4 regions of the Fictibacillus enclensis genome follow, and region 3 is predicted to be linked to each of the others. Evidence: riboswitches for the same ligand, from Rfam matches in the RefSeq annotation. Region 3 holds a riboswitch; each other region holds the start of a gene.

Region 1 (4,175 bases), 930 kb from region 3:
GATTCCATCGCCTCTGCTATTGCCCGGATATGATCCGGAGTGGTTCCGCAGCAGCCGCCGGCAATGTTCAGCCATCCTTCCTCGGCAAACGCGCTGATTTTCTTTGCCAGCGTTTCAGGTGTTTCATGGTAATTCCCGTCTTCGTCCGGCAGTCCGGCGTTTGGATAACAGCTGACCGCGGAGAGCGCGAGTGAAGAAAGGGAACGAACATGGTCGGTCATAAATTCAGGTCCGGTGGCACAGTTTAAACCGACCGCAATCGGCTTCATATGCTCAAGCGAAATGTAAAATGCTTCAATCGACTGGCCGGCAAGCGTGGTACCCATGGGCTCAATGGTTCCTGACACCATGAATGGCAGCTCTTTTCCCGTCGATTTAAACGCTTGTTTAATGCCGATAAATGCGGCTTTTACATTGAGCATATCCTGACTCGTTTCCAAAAGAAGCAAGTCTGCTCCTCCGTCGATCAGACCGCGTGCCTGCTCCTCATAAGAGGCCGTAAGCCCTTCGAAGGTGGCTCCGCCAGTCACACTTAACGTCTTTGTAGTCGGGCCCATGGAACCCGCCACAAAGCGCGGCCACTCAGGAGTCGAGATCTGCTCAACAGCCTGTCGTGCAATTTCTGCTGCCACTTTATTCGTTTCGTAGGCTTTGTATCCGAGGCCATATTCATCAAGGACGATGTCTGTAGCTCCGAACGTATTGGTTTCAATGATGTCGGCTCCGGCTTTCAAATATTGAAGGTGTACATCGAGAATCACATCCGGACGGGTGAAATTCAGATTTTCGTTACAGCCTTCAAGCTCTTCGCCGCCAAAGTCGTCTGCTGTCAGGTTGGCTTGCTGGAGAATGGTGCCCATCGCCCCGTCCATAATCAGTATTTTCTTCTTTAGCTGTTGTTCAAGGGTGATGTTAGACATTTTGTATCCTCCTTACGATTTGGGGAGCAATATTATATGCATATTGCGTCAATTCAACGGTTAGTTCATAGCGCATAAACGGTGTGATCAGGTAGATGCCATTGAAGAGTTCCGTGGCTGCATCAATTAATGACTTTGAAATCGCCAGTCCTTCACGAGCCGCGGCTAACGGATCATCCTTGAATTCCGCCATCCGGTTCCTTACTTCATCGCTCAGCTTGATGCCGGGCACTTCATAGTGAAGGAAATCGGCATTGCGGCTTGAAGTCAGCGGCATAATGCCCACATAGACCGGAACAGGGAGGTCTTTTACCGCCTCATGGAACTGCAACAGTTTTTCCTCGGAATAAACAGGCTGGCTGATAAAGTAGTCTGCACCGGCTTCTATTTTCTTCTCTGCGCGCTGGACAGCACGGTCGAGTGCTTTCACATTCGGATTAAAGGCCGCTCCCACGGTAAAATGTGTTTTCTCTCCGAGGTCTTTACCGGAGAGGGAGACCCCTTCGTTAAACTGCTTGATCATTTTGATCAACTCGATCGATGTTACATCATAGACGCTGGAGGCACCCGGAAAATCACCCACTTTTGCGGGATCACCGGTAATGGCCAGAATGTCATGAAGACCAAGCGTGTGAAGGCCCATCAAATGGGACTGCAAACCGATGATGTTCCGGTCACGGCAGGCCAGGTGGACGATGGGCTGGGCACCGGTCTGCGCTTTTGCAAGAGATGACAGAGAGGTGTTGCAAATTCTTGGCGATGCCAAAGAGTTGTCTGCCAGCGTAATCGCATCTGCGCCTGCTTCCTTGAGGGCTTTGGCGCCTTCGAAAAATCGCGTCGTATCCAGTTTTCGGGGAGGGTCGAGCTCCACAATGACCGATCGGCGTTCCTGCAGTATTTCCGGCAAAGAGATTTGAGGCTTTTGCCCGGATGATGCAACAGCAATCGGCTCTGGCCGCTGCCGAACATTTTTTTCGGTAACAGGTGAGAGACCGTTCAGTTCCTTTGCGAAGGCCTCTATGTGGGCCGGTGTGGTTCCACAGCAGCCGCCAAGCAGACGGACACCCTGATTTCTGAAAAGAGAAGCACTGTTTTTAAAATACTCCGCATCGCCTTCATATTGAAACTTGCCATCCGCATAGGAAGGAAGGCTCGCATTGGGATAGGCGGAAAGAAAAGCATGCTTTGGAATTTCTACTTCCTCCAGGGTTTTGATCATGTGGAAAGGGCCGAGCCGGCAATTGAGCCCGACGACATCGGATCCCAACTCTTCCAGCCGCTTGATCGCTGTATTCACCGGGGTTCTGTCGTTTAAGATGCCTACCTCCTGGAGGGAAATCTGTGATATGATCGGCAGATCGGTCTGGCTTCGGGCGATTTTAAGTACGGCCTCCAGTTCCTCCAGATCATAGAAGGTTTCCAGAAGAAGCCCGTCTACACCCTCAAGGAGAAGGCAGTACAGCTGCTCCCTGAAGCTTCTTTTTATTTCTTCAAGAGACAAAGAACTGGGGCCGGTTCCCCGTATACCCCCAATGGTTCCAAGCACGTACGCATTGCCGCCGGCTGCTTTTTTTGCAAGAGAAACGGCTGCGCTGTTTAATTCTTTTACCTGCTCCTCCAGTCCGTACCGCTGCAGCTTAATATAGTTGGCGCTGTACGTATTGGTCTGGATCACATTTGCCCCGGCCTGAATATAAGCCTGGTGAATCGACTGGATCTGTTCAGGGTGAGACAGATTCAGCTGCTCGAAACAGCAGTCGGTTCCATAGGAATACAGCAGCGTTCCCATGGCTCCGTCAGCGATCAGAATCTTGCTTTCTAGGTCTTTCAATAATCCCATTATGAGTCCTCCTGTTGGTTCGGTATCTTCCAGTGGCCCAAAAAAATAAAAAAAGCCTTCTTAAAGAAGAAGACTTTGAACATTCGATGTCATTCTTCTTATCTTTCAAGTTCTGCAATCGAACTTGTTGGACTTAGCACCTTTTCAGCTCGTAATCGCTGAAGGTTGCTGAGGTGTCAACGGGCCATTCCCTTAACCTCTCTGGATAAGAAACCAAATTGCTATAAAATTAGTTCTTTATACCTTACAATAATTATTAGAACATTTCAATAGCTTTTTACAATCTTGCCAGGATCGTATCAAACAGGAGGAATCCGGACGATGAAGAAGTTCGCCAACCTTGACGACATTGAAAATACACATACATTTAAAGACTTACTCCGCTGGCAGCGGGAAAGACGAAGCAATAAAAAGGATTTGACCCAACAAATTCAGCAGAGCACGAATAAAGAGCGTCAGAGATTAAAAGAAAACCGCAGCAAACACTCGATTACATGGATTGGCCATTCAACCTTTCTTTTGCAGGTGGGCGGACTGAATATCCTGACAGACCCTGTATGGGCTCCAAAAATGGGATTGCAAAAGCGGCTCACAGCCCCTGGGTTGTCCACCGGGCAGCTGCCGGAAATCGATCTTGTTCTTATCTCCCACGGACATTATGACCATCTTGATTTCAACAGCATCAAACAGCTAAAAGGAAAAATCTCTTTTTATGTGCCTGCCGGACTTAAAGGTTTGTTTCGGAAAAAAGGGTATCAGGCAGTAACAGAGGCCAACTGGTGGGAGGAGTTTGTGGACAGGGGCCTGAAGATTATGTTTGTTCCTGCCCAGCACTGGACGCGCAGGAGCGTTTTTGACATGAACACCTCCCATTGGGGAGGCTGGGTAATCCAAGACCTGAAAACGGGCGAAAGCGTTTATTTTGCCGGGGATACCGGTTATTTTCGTGGATTTCGGCAGATTGGAGAACGTTTGAAGCCGGATACGGTGCTTATGCCGATCGGTGCATATGAACCGGAATGGTTTATGAAGGTATCCCATATCAACCCGGAAGATGCGGTTAAAGCGTTTCTGGAAACAGGCGCTTCTCTCTTTATTCCCATGCATTACGGCGCCTACCGTCTGGCGGACGATACCGGACCGGAAGCCCTTCGGCGGCTTGAAAAAGAGTGGGAGAAACAGAGCCTTGATGAGGCGAGGTTGAAGGTTTTGTCGCTTGGGGAGACGCTTTGGAAGCAGCCGGTTTCGTAACTCGGGAGATTCTGGGGTTTTCACCTTTAAGGGACATTTATCATACACTACACTAACACTTTTAAAGGTGGAGATAGCAATGGGGTGCATGGTAAATATCTATTATTTAAAAATAAACAGCCTGGCGAGCAACAGTTCATTGAATTTGGGATCCACATTCCATA
Region 2 (4,175 bases), 1.3 Mb from region 3:
CTCCCAGGTTTCGTTATGTGGTTAAAGAATACGGCAAAAACGCGGCCATTATTGAATACCTTTTACATAACCCGAAGGATGGCAAGCCGTGGCTGGGTTTCCTGATGGTTGCCAAAGCCTGTAAAAACCAGGGATTGGCAAAAAAGCTTTATACGGAATGCGAAAATGAGTTAAGAAAGATGAAGCACCCCGTATTGCGGCTCGGAATCTTAACGGGTAATGCTCCTGCGTTCAGCTTTTGGAGCAGAATGGGCTTCAGAGAAATCGAAATTAAAGAAAACGAGGAAAAAAATACATATTTTTGAAAAACAATTTTAACCCTTCTGATGCTCCTCCTTTTTTCCTAAACTGCCCATTATCCACATATTGATGGTCAGGCGTGCATATCTTCATTGGTATGAAAAAAAGTTAAACTGCCTTAATATGTGCTTAATCATTGCGGGTTAAAATGGCAGGGATAAGGAATAGGAGTGGAAAGGTATGAAGACATACTGCTTTTTGCAGGAAAAAATGAATTCCAGAACAATATCAAAGCTTGTTCATAAAGCGAACGAATTTGAAGAGTGTCAAATCTATTTCGAATTCGATAACTGCCAGATGAATGCCAAAAGCATGTTAAGCATGAGTAAACTCTCAGGCATGGCTGGCTTGTGCTGTATAACAGCGCAAGGACAGGATCAGCAGGATGCCCTTGAAGGAATACGTCAGATTTGTGCAGGAAAATTAGTGTAGCCTTATGTGCCTGAAAATTCCTGGAACAGTGGATTTTACCACACGGATTTTGTAAACTGGTGGTAACTCAATTTCGCTCGACAGGAGGATTTGTTATGAAAAACGTAATTCCTGGGACCGTTTTAATGGCTTTGGCCATCACTTTTACAGATTTTGCTTTTCATATCGCTGCGAGTGAAAGTTTCAGTGGAACGGTAATCACCAAATCCTTTATCATGGCTCTGGTGCCTTCACTGCTGATCATGTTTTATCTTGAACGGAAAAATAGGTCCAGGAGCGGTTGACGCTCTTCTTCCTCCATGATAAAGTAAGACTAATTTAAAAAAGCTTATCCAGAGCGGTGGAGGGAAAGGCCCGATGAAACCCGGCAACCTTCAGGCAGATTGTCTGAAAAGGTGCCAAGTCCTTCAAAGGTACAACTTTGAGCGATAAGAGATGAAACCGGAATGTAACTCTCTTATCATCGATAAGGGAGTTTTTTAGTACTAAAAAAGTCATTTGCTACATAACATGTTTCAATCTCATATGTACTCTTATCCAGAGCGGCGGAGGGAAAGGCCCTATGAAGCCCGGCAACCTTCAGGCATATTGCCTGAAAAGGTGCTACTACCTGCAGGAGAAATCCTGGATGATAAGAGGAGGCCGGACGCCCTCTTCTTAGGAAGGGGGCTTTTTTCATTTCGGAGCTATTCTCGAGAGGTAAGCTTATCCAATCAAACAAAGGGAGAGATATCATTGAGTGAAATTAAAATTGCATTGCTGGGACTGGGAACTGTGGGAACCGGGGTATATTCCTCATTGTTAAAAAGAAAACCTGATATTGAACAGTTGCTGGGAAAAAAGATTCGTCTGTCAGGAATATTGATTAAAAATCCGGCAAAACCGAGGTCCGACTTTCAGAAAGCGCCATTATACTCAGAGTTTGAAAAAATTCTGGGTAAGGAGGCGCCGGATGTGGTCATTGAAGCCATCGGGGGAATTGAACCGGCCAAAACGTACATTACCCGGTCACTGGAAGCAGGGTGCCATGTAATTTCCGCCAACAAAGACCTGATTGCCCGTCATGGGGAAGAGCTAACAAGCCTTGCGAAAGCAAGAGGAGCACGCTTTGTATATGAAGCAAGTGTAGGCGGCGGCATCCCGGTGTTAAGGACACTGAGGGAGCTTTTGCGAATCAATAAAGTACAGCACGTGGAGGGAATATTGAATGGAACGTCCAATTTTATTCTCTCGCACATGAGAACAACTGGATCTACGTTTCCGGAAGCTCTGGAACTCGCCCAGCAAAAGGGGTATGCAGAACCTGACCCGACGAATGATATTGAAGGGCTGGATGCTTTTTATAAAGCCATGGTGCTGAGTAAGTGGATTTATGGTGAACAGCCTATATGGGAGGAAGCCGAGGTAAAGGGAATTGGAAATGTGCGTCTTGAGGAAATACAGCTCGCAGAACAGCTTGGACTTCGCCTAAAACATCTGGTGCTCCTGGATGACAGTCTCGAGCTGAAGGTGAAACCGGTGTTGGTAGACAGTGAACACCCGCTTTATGGAGTGGAAGGAGTGGACAATGCCGTCCGCATTCAGACGGATCTTCTTGGCTGTTTAACCTTACAGGGACCCGGTGCCGGGGCTGAAGCAACAGCAAGTGCCATCGTCGAAGATTTTTTATCCCTGTATGAGACGGGCAGTGTTTATCAGGACAAACCGACAGTCTCAGAAGTCGTTCAAAGAAAACAGGCCAAAGAGGGAACGACCTATCTTCTGATTGGTGAAAAAGAGCACATTTCGGGAGAAACAATTTCTGCACTGCAGCTTCAAGGAGCAGTACTCGATACGGTTTCTCTGCCGGAAGCCTCCCTCATTGCATTCCTTTACGCTGGAGACTTGCCTGTAAGTCCTTTGCCGTTTACGAGCATTTATCCTGTGAGACTCTCGGCTGCAAGCGAGGTTGCAGAGGAAGTTCTATTATAAAAAAATAAAAAGATCCAGGCGGACAACCGCCTGGATCTTTTTTGCTGCTTGAACGATTAGCAGCTGCTGCTGCTTTCACAGCCGCCGTGGCCGTGACCGGCCCAGCATGAACAGCCGATGATGATCAAGAGGATGAACAATACGATGATGATCGCAAATCCTCTTCCGCCTCCATAACCGTAACCGCCGTAACCGCCGCCATAACCGTAACCGCCGCCGCATCCGCCGCCATAACCATACCCATAAGAAGCCGTTGACACAGGTACGTTTAACGGAGCGTTCATTGGTGCATTAATCGGTGAGTTTGCATACATTTAAAATTCCTCCTTTAATATCCAATTCCAACATTCTCGATACAGTATATGTAGGAGGCATCACTCGGTCTGGACGTTTGCCTTGTTGGCAAGCCTAATTACCGTGCAATGAAAAACGCACGCTTTAGGGGAAACCAAAAGCGTGCGTGCTGATTACTGCGCGAGCAGTGCTTCTATTTCTTTTTTCATATCCTTCGGTGAGGTTTGAGGAGAATGGCGGGATACGACTGCTCCTTGTTTGTTCACCAGGAATTTGGTGAAGTTCCATTTAATTGCCTTTGATCCTAAAATCCCGGGTGCTTCACTGGTTAAGTAGGTAAAGAGAGGGTGTGCATGATCGCCTTTTACATCCACCTTGGCAAACATCGGGAAGGCCACTCCGTAATTCAACTGGCAAAATTCCTGGATTTCCTCTTCATTTCCAGGTTCCTGGCCAGCAAACTGGTTGCATGGGAACCCCAGGATCTCAAGACCCTGATCTTTGAATTCATCGTAAAGCGCCTGAAGTTCCTTATATTGCGGAGTAAATCCGCACTTACTGGCTGTATTGACGATAAGCAATACCTTACCTTCATACTCCTGAAGTGATTTTTCCTCGCCCATGATTGTCTTCGCATGATATTCGTAAACAGACATAGCATCCTCCCATATGTACGTATTAACATTCATAGTAATAGTTTAGTAGTTTTATGGCCGAAAAGAAAATAAAACGCTTTCTTTTTCAGGGACTAATAGCATGGGACCAGGGTTGCTATTTAGTTACATGGAATCATTTTATGGTCAACAAACAATAAAAGACAAAATATTCCTTCAATTCACCTTATACTGTAACTAACTTACATATTTTGCATAACAGTCGATTATTGGAGGCGATAAAATTGAAAAGTCGAAAGACAAAGAAAAAGCTCATAGCTGTGTCGATGGCTGCTGCCATTCTGCTGCCTTTGCCGCTAGCTTCCGTCCATGCGGCCAGCCCTTCCACAACGGCAAAGAATGAAGCCATGCTGGTAAAAATCCATCTGAAGAACCGTGCGGACCTGGACAAACTACTAAGCTATGGAATGGATCTTACGGAAAACCTTGACCAGCATGCAGGCCAGGGAATGGAAGCTGACGCTATCCTGACCAAAGAAGAGATGGAAATTTTGCAATTAAGAG
Region 3 (4,175 bases):
AAAGCTGTACACCGAGTCCCTTTCCTGCACGGTTGTGCTTCGTAATGAACGGCTGGCCGCTGAATTGTTCCGCCGCCTGCAAAATTTGTTCCTTGCCTGCAGCTGCAATGGTTTTCGGTGTTTTCACTCCATGCGCTTCCAATTCGAGATACTGTGCCACTTTGCTGACCTCCAGCTGCAGAGCACGGCTGCCGTTCAGCACTTTTCTGCCATGGCGCTCGAGCCAGGCAATCACACTGGCAGCAAGTTCAGGAGCGTAACGGTGTCCCCGTGTATGGGAGGAAGCGCTCATGCGGCTGTAAAAAATGCCTTCAGGAGGTGTTTCGGACAGGTTAACCGTGCCCTGATCCAGATGCCAGGTTTCGTATGGTACTTCTAACTCGTCCAGCCGCTTAATTAAATGGTTGGTCCATTCATCGTTTTCGTGAATGATGTATACTTTTTTCAATTTCATCTCTCCTCTTCTCTTCTAGCTTAACGCCTTTTCCTGGTTGTATTTTTCCACTAACGGCATGACTTGCTTTGAAAATCGCTCCATTTCCTCCAGCTGTGGTGAGAACTGAAGCAGCAAAAGCTTTAGTCCGGCTTCTTCATATTCAACAATCCGCTTCGCGATTTGCTCAGGCGTTCCGATCAGGTTCGGGCGCAGACCCCGGTTGGAAACAGAATAATCCTGCAGCTGAATCTGCTGCTCAAGCTGAGACTTGCTTGTAAAATCCTTAAAGCCTGCATAGCCGCTCGTTTCTTTCACATCCGTGATTCGCTCGAGCTCTGCCTGTGCTTCTTCCTCGGTATCCCTGCAGATGACGTAAGCGGCCATTCCAAACGAAGACAAGGCCTCTTTTTCCGTCTGGGCTCTACGGTTTTTCATATCTGTAATCTTGGTATGGATCTCCTCAACAGTGCCCCCATGCATGACATAGGCATCACAGGAAGAAGAGATAACCTGTTTTCCACGTTCGCTCTCACCGCCGGCATAGAGGACAGGATTAGGCCGTTGCACCGGTTTAGGCGACAGTTTTGTTTTGGCAAGCTCATAGTACTTCCCTTTATAATTAAAGGTTTCTTCAGTCCAAAGGCCTTTTAGGACATCGATGAACTCCTGTGTTCGTTCATAGCGCTCATCATGGGCGGTAAAGACGCCGCCATACTGCTTCGCCTCTTCTTCCCACCAGGCAGAAACCACATTCAAGGTAAATCTTCCGCCGCTGATCTGATCAATGTTGGCAGCCATTTTGGCAGTAACCGCCGGGTTATGGAATCCGGGGCGAACCGCGGTCATGATTTCAATCTTTTCTGTAACTGCAGCCAGACCGGCCGCCGTTGTCCATGCTTCTAACGCGTCCTGTTCCGGTCCTTTTATATCATTCAGATAAAGCTCCGCAATCAGTGTAGTATCGTATCCCCATTTTTCCGCCGACTGAATCACTTGTTTTGCATAATCAAAGGTCGGAGGCATATTTTCGTCTTCCACGTTTCTAAGCCAGCCGCCGAATATGGGTAGCCAAAATCCAAATCTCATCTCTTTCTCTCCTCTGCTTTATTAAAACGAAAAAAACACAAAAAAACTTCTTCTTAGATAAGAAGAAGTTTCCGCCGCTTCAATCTTATCTTTCAGGATGTGTTCCTGCTGGATTTAGCACCTTCAAACGGGTTGCCGGGTTTCATAGGGCCAGTCCCTCCACCACTCTGGATAAGATTTATTTTATTATAGTAATCCTACAACAAAAGTAGGACTTGCGTCAATATTTTGAAAACCCAATTTCTGCAATAACCATGCGTTCCTTTTGGCTGATGTCCCGCACAGTGACCACGTCGGCTCCCGGGAAGGTAATTCGCAGCATCTCCGCTACCGTCTGGCCCTGGTCATGGCCGACTTCAAAAGCAACAATCGCTTTTGGCTTCAGCACTTGTGGCAATTCCTCCATAAACCTTCTGTAAAAAACATAACCGTCCTGGCCGCCGCTGAGCGCCCTCATCGGTTCCTGATCCTTAACGATCGTTTCAAGCCCCTCTATTTCCCAGTCAGGAATGTAAGGGGGATTGGAGACAACAATGTCCGCCTTTTCGCCTTTTTCGATCCACGGCTGCAGGAGGTCCCCATGAAGGAAACGGACGTCCGCGCCCAAACGCCGGCTGTTTTCTTTTGCCACTTCAATCGATTCTGCGGCAATATCAACCGAGGACACAGAGAGGCTCCGATTTTCCAATGCTAAAGTGATCGCAATCGCCCCACTGCCTGTGCCAACATCGATGGTCTGAATCTCCTTTTGATCCCCAAACCGTGTTTCTGCACGCTTGAGTACTTCATATACAAGTTCTTCGGTTTCGGGCCTTGGAATGAGGACTTCCCGGTTTACGATGAACCTGCGTCCGTAAAACTCTTCATAGCCCGTAATATACTGGACAGGCACACCTTCACCATGTTGTTTTACCGCTGCTTCAAATGATGCTCGCTGAGCCTCTGTCATGGGATCATTCAATCCCATGAGCAGCTCGGTCCGGCTGAGATCACCGAGCACATGGCGCAGCAGCAGTTCTCCCGCTTCTGGTTCGCGTTTCTTTTCTTTTAAAAAAGATGAAGCCCAGTTCAGGGCTTCATGCCGTTTCCTATTTTCCATTTTACGCTTCCGTCTGAGCCTTCATCAAGCTGGTCTGGTCTTCTGTAATGAGAGCATCAATAAACTCATCCAGCTTGCCGAGCAAGATCTGGTCCAATTTTTGAAGAGTCAGTCCGATTCGGTGGTCGGTTACACGGTTTTGCGGGAAATTGTAGGTGCGGATTCGCTCTGAACGGTCTCCCGTTCCCACGGCAGACTTTCGGTTTTCATCATATTCCTTTTGTTTTTCCTGCTGAATTTTATCGTACACACGGGCACGGAGAACCTTCATCGCTTTTTCTTTATTCTTGATCTGTGATTTTTCATCCTGACAGGACACAACGGTTCCTGTTGGAATATGTGTAAGACGAACGGCGGACTGGGTCGTGTTAACAGACTGTCCCCCCGGTCCGCTTGAAGTAAAGGTATCTACGCGGACATCTTTTTCATGAATCTCCACTTCTACTTCTTCTGCTTCCGGAAGAATCGCTACCGTGGCTGTGGATGTATGGATACGCCCGCCGGATTCCGTAGCAGGGACACGCTGTACACGATGTGCGCCATTTTCGTATTTCAGCTTGGAATAGGCACCATCTCCATTCACCATGAAAATGATCTCTTTATAGCCGCCAAGCTCGGTATAGCTTGCTTCGATTACTTCTGTTTTCCAGCCCTGCATTTCAGCATAACGGCTGTACATTTTATAGAGATCCCCAGCAAACAGTGCAGCCTCGTCTCCACCGGCCGCCCCACGAACCTCAACGATAACGTTTTTGTCATCGTTCGGGTCTTTAGGAAGCAGCAAGATTTTTAGCTGCTGGGTGTATTCTTCAATTTTTTCTTCGAGTTCGGAAATTTCTTCTTTCACCATGGCCGTCATTTCGGCATCCAGCTTGTCTTCAAGCATGACTTTGGCTTCATCCAAGCCTTCCTTTGCTTCCTTATATTCGCGGTATACTGCTACCGTCTCCTGAAGGGAAGATTGTTCCTTGGAATATTCTCTTAATTTATTCGTATCGTTAATGACCTCAGGGTCACTCAAAAGCTCATTTAGCTTATCGTATCGGGCTTCTATCGTTTCTAAACGTTCTAACACGCTTTTCACCTCATTTTAATGGCATAACATTCTAATTATAATACAGGGGGATGAAGCAGTCAAAAGGCTTCAGGCACCGTTTTATGGCAAACAAAAAACCCGGGCTGTGCCACTTATCCCGGGAATGACTGCAATCGCTTCTTCATGGAGGACCTGACACCTTCCGCAAGCTCATCGAGCTCTGACAGAAGTTTCACTCCTTCTTTATTTTCTTTGTCTTGATATAAGATTCTGTTTACAAACTCGACAGAAATGCCGCGCGCATTTTTTTCTTGAAGCACCAGACTATCCTCAGGGTTGACCCTGCCTTCTTCAAGCACCCGCATGTAATAACCCGAATATCCGGTGTCCTGAATCCACTTCACCATGAACGGCTGATTCAGTTTCGCTGCAACTTTAAAACACGGCTGACGGGGCTGACAAACCTGGACAGCTGCCTCTCCGAGCTTAAAGATATCTCCGATAAACACCTGATCTTC
Region 4 (4,175 bases), 660 kb from region 3:
TTCTTCAATTTTCAACAGTTTAGAAAGAAATGGTAGACAACAACCACGTTACGTGCCATAATCAAATTACAAAACGAACATATGTTCCTGTAAACCCCATCAAAAAAAGCCGGTGATCATCACCGGCATCAATCATCTACGATTTAAACACGTGCTCTACAACCTGTTTGGTTGCATTTCCTTTTTCCCATCCGCAAAATTTTTCATAAAAACGTTCATAGTTGCCTTTATACTGTTCCAGCACTTCATCAATATTTTCAATCGTGCGAATCACATCTTCACTGTCCCTTAACAGCGGACCTGGAACTTCCTCTTCCATATTAATATAAAACCCTCTGAGTCTATCCCGATACTTTTGCAGATCGCAGGTGTAAAAAAACTAACATCTTTGGATTAAAAAGTGATAAAAATCCTTAAGCACTTTTTTCTTTAAAAAGGTTTTAACCTCCTCAAATCCGGTAATATAAACAAGCAACAATGGTAATATAATCACAAAAATTCAAATTTCGTACATATATCAAGTAAGACATATTACCCCTTCTTTCGACAGCAGGCAGGGATTAACTAAAAAAAACAAGAAAAAAACAGTAAAACAAAGAAGAAAGGAGAATGGTGATGAGCAATGAAGTGCTAAAAAAACACATTCACCAGCATTTCAACAGAAAAAAGATAAAGGATGAGCAGCTCGAAACACTGCTGGTACGTTTCATCCTATCCGTTAAAAAGGAAAAATAATGACAAAAAAGGAGCCTTAGGGACTCCTTTTTTATGCCGATGTGCTTTCATTGTTATGATGCTGGGTCTGTCTTCCAAAATGTTTAGACAAAACAAAACCATAGACCGATGCAAGGATCTGCTGAAACAGCATCCCGATCACGACAGGTACGGCTGTCATCGGGGAAAAATAAGTGAGTGCAATTACTGAACCCGCACTGATGTTTCTCATTCCACCGCAGAAAACCATGGAAACCATTGTTTCTTTATTATATTTCAGCAAAATACTGACTAAAAAAGACACTAAATATCCGCTGGCTGCAATGAAAAAGACAATGATTCCAATCCACACCAGCTTTTTATCCACATGCTTCAGATAAGGAGCTGCCACCGATGCATTAATCGCGACTACGACTGCCATACAAATTTTCGATACAGGGGCGATCCGTTTTCCCAACGTCAATTTGATGTTTCCCTTCGTCTTGTGATTTAGGATCATGCCTACAATGGAAGGAATGACAATCATAACCAGCAGGTCCTTGACCATCGGCCATTCCTCGATGGCTACAGACTCTCCGACAAAGAGAGAAAGGCTGTATGGAACCACAAGAGGCGATAACAATGTATCAATTAATATGATGGATAACGCAAGGGTGCTGTTTCCTTTATAAATGGAAACCCACATGCTGCTTGTGATTCCGCACGGAATGACCATAGCAAGCACCAGTCCGGTAATGGTGTAAGGATCGGTGGAAAACGCAATGTGTCCCACTGCCCACGCCCACAAGGGCATAATAACGTGCAGAATGGCCAACCCAATAAAAATGGGGATAGGACGAGACAACGTATTGCGTAAATGGGTAAAGTTTGAGCCAAGGCTGCCCGAAAATGTCATAAACGCAAAAATCCACGGAACGAGAAACAGAAAGTTTTTTAGCTCATGTGTCAAAAGCATGCCCAAGAGTACACTGACCGGGGTAATGAGTGGCATGAATCGCTCTAGCTGATGATTAATCTTTTCTAACACGCTCAACCTTCTTCCTAATCATTCTATTAATCTACTATGTTATTATTTTACAATATAAAAGATTTAATGCCAACATACTTTAATGTACTGCAGAAGAAAAGGAAGGGACAAATGCATTATTTTTGATACCTTTTTTTGAAAAGGTTCATATTCTATAATCAACTTATCTTATACAATTGACAAACTATTAAAAATATCATACATTAAATTAAAATTCTATACTTCTTATCCAGAGAGGCGGAGGGAATTGACCCTGTGAAGCCTCGGCAACAGACTCCCTTAGGAGCACTGTGCCACATTCAACAAGCTGCTGGCTTGAAAGATAAGAAATGTGTTGACGTGATTCGTTCATTCAACCCCTTCTTATGTTTCAGGAAACATAAGAAGGGGTTTTTATTTACTTTAATTCCTACTAAAAAGATAAGATTAGTTAATTATAAAGGATTGAGGAGATGTTCATATGGAAAAGCAAGGTTGTTTTCTATGGAAGGATTGCAAATTAACCGCCACCGTTCACTATCCGCGGCACACCTTAGGGATTCCCCAGGCCAAATTGCCGATTGTCATCATCTGCCACGGTTTTACAAGCAACCGAATCGGTGTGGACCGCCTCTTTGTAAAAACGGCCAAGCAGCTTTCCGCGAGCGAGTTTGTCGTTTTGCGTTTTGACTATGCCGGCTGTGGAGAAAGCGAAGGCAGCTATGGAGAAAATACATTTCAAGATTTAATCAGTCAGACACAGGCTGCTATTAATTATGCCTCAAAGCTGCCCTGCGTCGATTCCAGGGAGATCATTCTCCTTGGCCATAGTTTGGGAGGAGCCGTGGCGGTTCAGACTGCGGCAGTCGATCCGAGGGTAAAAGACCTGATTCTCTGGGCTTCGGTAGGAAATCCCTACCATGATATCGTGAATATTGTTGGAAAGGACGAATGCCAAAGTTTAACGACAAAAGGGTATGTTGATCATCTGGGATATTCATTAAAAGCTGATTTTCTCCAGTCCCTTCAATCCTACCAGCCCATGAAGGAGCTGGCACAGTTTACAGGTGACATTTTACTTCTCCATGGAACAGAGGATAAAGACATTCCAAGCGTATACTGCACCCAGTTCTATGACAGCGGCTCCCATAGAATTCATGGAACTAGTGAATGTAAGCTCATTAAAGGAGCGAATCATACCTTTTCTTCTATCCATCATTTTAATGAACTTCTTACCAATACATTGAACTGGCTTAACCGCCAGTCAGCCACAGACCGCATCACGATCTAATCGATCATGATGCTTTTTTTATTGAAAAACACTCTGTGAGTGAATAACGTAGTATAATAGCTTTTGTGATTTTACAAATTATCGGCAATACATAGATAGAGGAGAGAACGAAGATCGTGGAAAAAAATTCCCCTAAAAAGCTGCTCGGTATAGCAATGGTATGTTTACTAGCTGTGTTCGCTGCCGCATGCTCACCGGTTCAGGAGATCAGCATTCCCGATGGGCAGAGCGCTGCGATTAAAGGAACACCCGCAACTGTCACATATGTAGTAGATGGAGATACACTCGATGTTAAATTCAAGAATGGAAAAACAGAACGTGTCCGTATGCTGCTCGTGGACACTCCCGAAACGAAACACCCAAGGCTTGGTGTTCAGCCATTCGGTCCGGAGAGTTCAAAATTTACAAAAACACAGTTAACCGGTAAAAAAGTAGGCGTTGAGCTGGATATTTCCGAACGTGACAAGTATGGAAGACTGCTTGCTTACATATGGATTGGCAAACAAAACTTTAACCAGCTGCTTTTGGAAAAAGGACTGGCCCGGGTGGCTTATGTGTATCCGCCCAATACAAAATATGTAGACCAGTTCCGCGCCACACAGGAAAAAGCCCAGCAAAAAGGCATTGGCATCTGGTCCATCGAGAACTATGCCCAGAAGGACGGTTTTCATGAAAATTCCAAGAGCCCATCTTCTAATGAAAACAAACAGCCTGCCAATCCCCCTTCAAATGAGAAACCCAAAGGAAAATGCAACATAAAAGGCAATAAGCAGTCGATGATCTACCATGTTCCCGGCGGCCAATCTTATGATGTAACAAAAGCCGAGGTCATGTTTTGCTCAGAGGCAGAAGCCCAAAAAGCCGGTTACCGAAAAGCAAAAAGATAAGACGCCAGACGGGTAAAGCCAGATCAGCTAAAACGCGCTGATCCGGCTTTTTTGCTTTGTGCCAATAACCACTGTTGCTTGGAGCTCTGAGGAACAGACCACTGTTGAACTCAGGCCCTGCTCCTGAAAAATCCGCCATGTTTCTGCTGATTGGCGGGAGCTTGTTTCCATGAGCAGACTTCCTCCAGGTGCGAGCCAGGATCCTGCTTCAATCGCTGCCCTCCGCTGGATATCATGTCCGTCCAAGCCGCCATCCAGCGCTATCCGGTCTTCATGC

The links. Region 3 has a riboswitch for S-adenosylmethionine ahead of QNH15_RS25175 (LLM class flavin-dependent oxidoreductase). Riboswitches for the same ligand answer to the same signal wherever they lie in the genome.
Region 1: another riboswitch for S-adenosylmethionine. It lies ahead of QNH15_RS03885 (bifunctional homocysteine S-methyltransferase/methylenetetrahydrofolate reductase); the one in region 3 lies ahead of QNH15_RS25175 (LLM class flavin-dependent oxidoreductase).
Region 2: another riboswitch for S-adenosylmethionine. It lies ahead of QNH15_RS05760 (homoserine dehydrogenase); the one in region 3 lies ahead of QNH15_RS25175 (LLM class flavin-dependent oxidoreductase).
Region 4: another riboswitch for S-adenosylmethionine. It lies ahead of QNH15_RS22030 (alpha/beta hydrolase family protein); the one in region 3 lies ahead of QNH15_RS25175 (LLM class flavin-dependent oxidoreductase).

The regions. Positions count from the first base shown of each region.
Region 1 covers NZ_CP126109.1:731,490-735,664, forward strand. Annotated here, with positions in the region: gene metH (methionine synthase) at 1-920, opposite strand, end outside; gene QNH15_RS03885 (bifunctional homocysteine S-methyltransferase/methylenetetrahydrofolate reductase) at 913-2,760, opposite strand; SAM riboswitch class I at 2,856-2,972, opposite strand; gene QNH15_RS03890 (MBL fold metallo-hydrolase) at 3,082-4,011, shown strand; gene QNH15_RS03895 (spore germination protein) at 4,091-4,175, shown strand, end outside.
Region 2 covers NZ_CP126109.1:1,062,110-1,066,284, forward strand. Annotated here, with positions in the region: gene QNH15_RS05745 (GNAT family N-acetyltransferase) at 1-305, shown strand, start outside; gene QNH15_RS05750 (HPr family phosphocarrier protein) at 481-732, shown strand; gene QNH15_RS05755 (hypothetical protein) at 828-1,016, shown strand; SAM riboswitch class I at 1,058-1,167, shown strand; SAM riboswitch class I at 1,263-1,370, shown strand; gene QNH15_RS05760 (homoserine dehydrogenase) at 1,468-2,703, shown strand; gene yjcZ (sporulation protein YjcZ) at 2,760-2,987, opposite strand; gene QNH15_RS05770 (glutathione peroxidase) at 3,171-3,653, opposite strand; gene QNH15_RS05775 (M14 family metallopeptidase) at 3,896-4,175, shown strand, end outside.
Region 3 covers NZ_CP126109.1:4,893,288-4,897,462, forward strand. Annotated here, with positions in the region: gene QNH15_RS25170 (ATP-grasp domain-containing protein) at 1-448, opposite strand, end outside; gene QNH15_RS25175 (LLM class flavin-dependent oxidoreductase) at 470-1,522, opposite strand; SAM riboswitch class I at 1,605-1,700, opposite strand; gene prmC (peptide chain release factor N(5)-glutamine methyltransferase) at 1,743-2,621, opposite strand; gene prfA (peptide chain release factor 1) at 2,623-3,696, opposite strand; gene QNH15_RS25190 (MOSC domain-containing protein) at 3,810-4,175, opposite strand, start outside.
Region 4 covers NZ_CP126109.1:4,235,290-4,239,464, forward strand. Annotated here, with positions in the region: partial or broken gene QNH15_RS22020 (CDP-glycerol glycerophosphotransferase family protein) at 137-367, opposite strand; gene QNH15_RS22025 (bile acid:sodium symporter family protein) at 767-1,741, opposite strand; SAM riboswitch class I at 1,964-2,070, shown strand; gene QNH15_RS22030 (alpha/beta hydrolase family protein) at 2,202-3,011, shown strand; gene QNH15_RS22035 (thermonuclease family protein) at 3,128-3,898, shown strand; gene QNH15_RS22040 (putative protein N(5)-glutamine methyltransferase) at 3,926-4,175, opposite strand, start outside.